Regions from separate parts of the Fictibacillus iocasae genome, predicted to be linked through region 2. Evidence: riboswitches for the same ligand, from Rfam matches in the RefSeq annotation. Region 2 holds a riboswitch; each other region holds the start of a gene.
The links. A riboswitch is a leader RNA that binds a small molecule or an ion and turns the genes downstream of it on or off. The one in region 2 is predicted to bind cyclic di-GMP.
Positions count from the first base shown of each region.

Region 1 (2,266 bases), on a different contig from region 2:
AAATCGATGCAGTCGAAAGGTTTAGGAATAAAGGCTAAAGGCAGCTAAAGCTCGGTTAAGTGCATAGCGTTCGTCCATTTTTCTTTAAAATGTTCACAAAAGAGAACGAAAAAACTGTACTTGTTCTTTGCTGTCGTGTATCATTTAATAAAATCGTTCTTTTTTAAGAACGAAACTAAGGAGGCATACCTTTATGATTCGGAATGATGAGAAGGATCAATATATCAGTTTCACAGGGCGCCATTTCGTTAAGCTGTATTACAAAGGTGAAAATATGTGTGAACTATATATCGATCATGAATATAAAGGTTTGGCCCCTTTTCTTTATACAGTAAGAAAGCTGAGGCAGCTGGAAAGAAGTTGGCTCCTTGCTATGAAAAACGTTCAGCCTTATCATTTTAAAGAAATTAAACCATTTATTGATATATCTATTTGAGGCGGTGAGTAGAGGGTTTGTTAAATACAGCAACCAAAAAAGCCAGTCGGCAATGAGACTGGCTTATTTTTGTGCGTTCTTCCATCTATTAAATTCAAGAAACTCTTTAAATTGTTCTTTGCTGACACCAGAGCCCATGGCTTCTTTTACTAAATCTGCCCATTCGGCGTCCAGGTCTTTATCATTTACTTCCGTTCGGTCATTTAGGAAATTCTCAACAGGAACATCTAAAACAGCAGAAAGCTTTTCTAAGAGCTGAACAGATGGGTTTTGTTGAATGTTTCGCTCAAGTGAACTTAAGTAGGATTTCGCTATTCCAGCTTTTTCGGCTAATGCAGATAATGAGAGTCCTTTTTGTTTGCGGTATTTTTTTACAAATTCACCGATCATTTTTATCCCTCTTTTTTACTAGAAGCGTTTCATCAATTATACATTTGGCTTCTTTTTCTGTAAATAGAACAAAAGTGGGGATTAGATCGTCTGCTCCTCCAACAAGGAAGGCGGTGTCACGCAGGAAGTGTTTTGAATGAATTGGCGCACTTCTTCAATATTCAATCCAAGTTCTTTTGCTTCCATCACTAATTCTACCCATTCACCATCCAATTGATCTGCCAGTAAAGTTGTCATCAGTACCTCCTGAAATGTTTCCAGGTAATCCAGCCGTCATAGTTTGTGAACGTTAGACCTGTGATTTTGCGTCCATGTTTTTCAACATGTTTGCCTTTTTCTGAATGGATTTGAGTTGAGTGTGAGCCATCGTATGTACAGTTAATTAGTACCCTTTCAGTATAGGGCTTAATACCTTTTTAACGTGTCGGAATGTGCTGTCATATTCACGTTTTTTTTCGCTATTTTTCATGAAAATGTGACAATTTTTCAGACTGATTCCTGTATTGTTTACCAAAGGTTAACGTATAACACTAGATACTAATCCGGAAAACAACTTAATTCTTCCACACGGTCTCCTTTTTGATTACTATGAAGATAGAATCTTGATTGGGGGAAAAATGGTGCTGAATAAAGAGTATGCGCTTACATTAGATAGGCAGGATGAATTAAGAAGGTTCCGTGATGAGTTTTACCTTCCAAAAGGAAAATGGTATATGGACGGCAATTCGCTCGGGCTTTTATCGAAAAGGGCTGAGAGTACGCTGGTTAAGTCGCTTGAAGACTGGAAGCTTTATGGTATTGATGGCTGGATGAACGGGGCTTATCCATGGTTCCATTTAAGTGAGCAGGTAGGTGCGAAGCTCTCAGGAATTATTGGAGCGCGGCCAGAGGAAGTGGTCGCTGCGAGCTCGACCACCGTCAACCTTCATCAGCTGGTGTCTACCTTCTACAAACCATCAGGAGTGAAAACAAAAATTCTAGCTGATGAATTGACTTTCCCTTCCGACATTTATGCCCTGCAAAGTCAGCTTATGTTAAAAGGATATGATTATGAAAGCGAACTGATCCAGGTAAAAAGCGATGATGGATTGACGCTTTCAGAAGAGACAATCATCAGCCATATGACAGAGGAGGTCGCCTTGATCCTTCTCCCCTCTGTACTTTATAGAAGCGGACAGCTGCTTGATATGCAGCGCTTGACGAAAGAGGCGCATAGACGTGGAATCATCATCGGTTTTGACCTATGCCATTCAATTGGGGCTGTTCCTCATGAGTTAAGTGACTGGGGTGTGGATTTTGCGTTCTGGTGCAATTATAAATATTTGAACGGAGGTCCGGGAAGCACAGCAGGACTGTATGTCAACCAACGACATGCTGGAATAAGGCCGGGTCTCTCAGGCTGGTTCGGCTCAGAGAAGAGCAAGCAGTTTGATATGAAGC
Region 1 is NZ_JBHTCP010000038.1:22,015-24,280, forward strand. It holds gene ACFQPF_RS11930 (hypothetical protein) at 194-436, shown strand; gene ACFQPF_RS11935 (helix-turn-helix domain-containing protein) at 500-826, opposite strand; gene ACFQPF_RS11940 (anti-repressor SinI family protein) at 908-1,063, opposite strand; cyclic di-GMP riboswitch class I at 1,084-1,168, opposite strand; gene kynU (kynureninase) at 1,444-2,266, shown strand, end outside.
Region 1: it holds a riboswitch for cyclic di-GMP, as region 2 does, so the genes downstream of both, ACFQPF_RS11940 (anti-repressor SinI family protein) here and ACFQPF_RS15690 (B-box zinc finger protein) in region 2, are expected to answer to the same signal.

Region 2 (2,266 bases):
AAAGAGGCTGAGCTTCAACAGTACCATTATTGGGCTCTGCTTCATTATTACCAGCCTGTGAAAAAGACACTTGAAGTGTGAAATCACCTGTATGCTTCAAATATTCATTGTATTCTCCAACCTTCAAGCGGTATGTCCCTGCCTCAAGATCAACCCAGTCGTTATGCTTACCTGGAGTAGAAGAAGAACTTGTAAAGTAGTCTCCAAAAACTTTAACATTGTTGCTGTCATATAATTTGAAGTGGGTGGTTGATTTTACATAAGAAGTGATGTCAATGGATACCCTCCCTGCACTTGGCACTGTGAAAAAGAACTCTTTTTCCTGTTCTTGTTCAGTAAGTGAACCAGAGACAAAAGTTAGGACTCCATTTGCTGCTTGTACGTTTTCAACTTGGAAGATAGAAATGAGAAGAAAAGTAAGTGCAGTTAGTGTAATAACGATTTTGTTTAATTTAAACATCATGTACCCTCCTTGTTATTAACTGATTCTTTGTTTAACGTTATGCGGCATTTGTGTATTCTGCGAGTTGTTTCGCTTCTTTTAGACCCTTTACAATTTTCATTACCTGAAATGGAAGTACAAATACTCCAATTACCATAGACAATCCTAATTTAATTAAGAAATAGATGACCCAGCCCATTAATGGCATGAATAGAAAGATATTTGGAGTAATCTTATTCAATGCACTCCATCCCCACGGTACACCTGCCAATGCAATAGCTAACATAAAGCCTTCTGTTAATCCAAAGGCAAATAATACAGTCATAATAATGGCATTACGAATTAATATGGATTTCTGTTCGCTTACTTGGTTTAGTACGCACGAATCGCATGATGGATAGGTAAATTTTTCACTGCAATTTGGACATAATGCCTTTCCGCAAACCGTACATGTCGAAACCGCGTCCATTTCATAATGTTTATAGCATTTCATTTTAGACTCCCCCTCGTTGTTTTGTTACTTTAATAACTTCCTATTTCTATCAACCTCCCAAACAAAAAAGCCATGGCTAAACAGCCACAGCATACTTAAGAACTATGGCAACCTGACGATCATAGCGTAAAACGCCTTAGACTCACGGCTTTGCGTCCTTCCCTTTCGAAAAGTTTGCCTTTTTCATAATTATTCAATTAAAGGTAAATATTACTATACACTTAGTATAATGGAACCTATTTCCTATGTAAACACTAAAATATATAGGCTATTTTTCCACCTTTAGATCTGTGCTAATTGTAGGTGTTTACGCTAAGCCCAAACATTAATGGGTTCATTAAAAAAAGAAAAGCTCCAGCAAACACAATAGCTAGAGCTTCTCTCATCATCTCTTTTATTTCACATACCCCGCCCACCGTCTGTAATAGGTGAGGTAGGTTTTGTCGTTGGATATCGTGTATAGGGCGTGCATTTGGAAGATGTGAATCGCGTGGTACATCGGGACGACGTGCGGCTGCTGTTTCATGGTGAGATGGCTGAGGTCGTAGGATGTGAAGCCGCCGATGTCGTACTTTGGCAAAATTTTCTTGATTGCGATCAGTCCTTTTTGCTGCAAATAGTACTGCGCCGTCTTTTGGCCGTAATCTGCCTTTACGCCAAGCTTCATCCAGTCATAAAGACCGAACATGGCGTATACGAATCCGTTCAGTGTGTAATTGTCTGGGTTGCTGATGTATTCTTCAAAAAATCCGTATTCATTGTACGATTTTCCGAGTGCGCGCAGGTTCGTGTATGTGCCGCCTCTTGACTTGGCGCGGGTCATGAACGCGAGGCATTTTTTCCCTGTTTCCAAATATTTGACGTCCTTTGTTAAGTGATACGCTCTTGAATATACGCTCAGCGCCTGGCCTTGAGCCATAGCTGAGTACCAACCAGGCTGGTATTTCACGCGAAGATGCTTGATCTCGTAATAGAAATCATAACGAAGCGATCCGTCCGGCTTTTGGTATAGCACTAAAGCATTCGCATACTTGAGAAAGCGGGCTTTGTTTGCTTCATTCTTTGTTCTGACATACTTGCCGTGTTCGGAGAGTGCCATCTGGGCGATTGTAACCGGGTTGTACTGGTACTTGTCATAATACTTCACCATTGGGATGCCTTGGGCGTCCATTTTGATTCGAGACATTTGGAAAACTTTTTGGCTGAGATTGAAATAGTCGCCTTGCGGGGTATAGGGAGCGAGTTTGTGGGCGTATTGGTAGTTGTTCTTCTTGTAGGTAGCAACTGACTTTTTGACGAGTGCAGAATAATCTGCGGCGTAGCTCGGAATG
Region 2 is NZ_JBHTCP010000049.1:126,578-128,843, forward strand. It holds gene ACFQPF_RS15685 (Ig-like domain-containing protein) at 1-463, opposite strand, end outside; gene ACFQPF_RS15690 (B-box zinc finger protein) at 501-935, opposite strand; cyclic di-GMP riboswitch class I at 1,039-1,124, opposite strand; gene ACFQPF_RS15695 (D-glucuronyl C5-epimerase family protein) at 1,330-2,266, opposite strand, start outside.

Region 3 (2,266 bases), on a different contig from region 2:
TCGGTTCCGCGTACTCGACGTTCGGGTTCGCTTCATATTCCTTAACCGCTTCAGCCACGCTTCCATCGGTCACAGTCACAACAGAAAAGGCACTGTATTTTTCTTTAAGGGAATCATCAAGCTTAGAGATAAGTGATGACTTCTCAGTAGAAGAAACACCTTCTTTGTATTTTACGATAATTTCTTTCGGTGCTTCCTTTGAATCGGATTGCTCTGGTATAGAAGCTGCTCCCGCTTGAGTTGGTGCAGCAAGTCCAACCAAAAGTGCTAGAGAAGTATAACCTGCAGCGAAACGTTTTAGCATGACTGATCACTCCTTCTGTTTGATTGCTTTCAAGGTTAACACAATCTCAAAAAGGGAAAAGGGGTTCGATATAAAATTAACAAACCCTTTAAATTATCTTAAAATAACACTAAAGTAACGAAATATTCAGAAAAATAATGTGTGACCTTCGAAACCCGTGTTAAAATTCGACTATAGAAAAAACAGGTTTTGGATAATAGACGAAATTTGGAAACGAGAAAAAAGGTAAGAAATGACTAGTTTAAAACCGATTCACAACGTTGGGGCACAACGTCGGGGTCCGGTACATCTCCATCTCCAACCCCGTTTTAGCACCATTATGGAAAAAAGTACCGGACCCCGAACGTGGATCTGCCACAAAAAAGCTGCCGGCACACTGCGGCAGCTCATTTCTATTATTTAATTACTTCAGCTGGCTTTTCAGCTGGTTCACCAGATTCTTTTTTGTTTAAGTTCGTGATGCTTTCGGCGATGAGCCTTTTAACAGCTGCATACTTTTCATTTCCTGCTTTAGTAATGGATGCATCAAGGGTGACACCTTTTTTCTTAGCGTCGGAAACCAATTTGTTCATCTGGTTTTTCACTTGATACAGCTGGTTATCAAGAGACATCAGCTTGTTTTCAAACTCCTCGAAGCGTGATTCCTCTTCCTCTTCACAGCAGTCCTCTTCCTCGCAATCTTCATCTTCCTCGTGATGATCGCACTCTTCTTCTTCATCCTCTTCCTCGTCATCATCAGAAGATGCTTTCACAGGTTCTGGTGCAGGGTTTGGAACAGGAGTCGGATTGGGAACCGGAACTGGCTCTGTTGGCGGTTCTTCTTTAGGAGGCTCTGTCTTAGGCGGTTCTTCTTTAACAGGCTCTTCTCCATAATACAGCTCGATCTCTTCATTAAGAGACTTAACCTTTGACTCGATTTGAATAAGCTTTTTGTTCAGCTCGCGATATTTATTGGTGTACTGCTTTTTTAGTTCAGCTTTCTTTTTTGCTTCATCCTGCTTCTTTTTTTCGTGGCCTTTTTTCTTGTTGTCTTTCTTTTTCTTCTGTTCTTTCTTTTTTTGCAGCTCGTGCTTCGAACCATTTTCCTTCGCGTACGATCCAGCAGGCGCGCCAAGCATGACAGCGAGTGCAAGAACAGCCGCAGCGAACTTCATCATTTTCTTTTTCATTACCTCATCCTCCTTAAGGATATAAAAATGTGGTAAAGGCAGCTGGCTGGCGTAGGCGATTCTGTGTGTGCCCTTAGCCCCTATAGCTTTGTGCCGCCAGATTTCTCTGGTTTTACCGATATCAATATTTTACAAATAAATAAAAAATATGGAAATAGTACAGGCGACCTATTTCGACAAAAACCGTATACAGGGTTTGTATATTTGATTTTTTCGTATTTTCGGGGTCCGGTACAATCGGGGTCCGGTACCATCTCCATCATTCAACGCCATAAAGCAGCATTTGAAAGAAGAGTACCGGACCCCAGATGTGTACCGGACCCCAGATGTTCCAGATGTTTTATTCCTACAAAATCTATCAAAATAGACCCATTGCATTGAGGCTAGGACAGGCCTTACACTAATTGTATGAAAATTCAAACTTTTAGGAGGCTGTTATTTTGAAAAAGAAGAATCTGATTAAGATGCTTGGCTCGGCTGCGCTTGTGATGACATTGGCTCTCCCAACCTTTAGCGGCGGCACACCAGACTACACACCGAGAACGGTTCAGGCACAGAGCTTTGATGCGAAAGTAAAAGCGGATGAGTACTTAAAGAAGAATGCGGCGCAATACAACCTTAACGCCGATCTTTCTGGTCTTACATATGTCACGACGATTGAAGCGAACGCTGGAACGTACGTCCGTTATCAGCAAACGGTGAAAGACAAACCCGTTTTTACCAATCAAGTGACGGTTACGCTCGATAGAAACGGCAAGGCACTTATGGCGGTCTCTGATTATACGTCTTACTC
Region 3 is NZ_JBHTCP010000013.1:88,572-90,837, reverse strand. It holds gene ACFQPF_RS07120 (S8 family peptidase) at 1-304, opposite strand, end outside; gene ACFQPF_RS07115 (hypothetical protein) at 700-1,473, opposite strand; cyclic di-GMP riboswitch class I at 1,508-1,600, opposite strand; gene ACFQPF_RS07110 (M36 family metallopeptidase) at 1,962-2,266, shown strand, end outside.
Region 3: it holds a riboswitch for cyclic di-GMP, as region 2 does, so the genes downstream of both, ACFQPF_RS07115 (hypothetical protein) here and ACFQPF_RS15690 (B-box zinc finger protein) in region 2, are expected to answer to the same signal.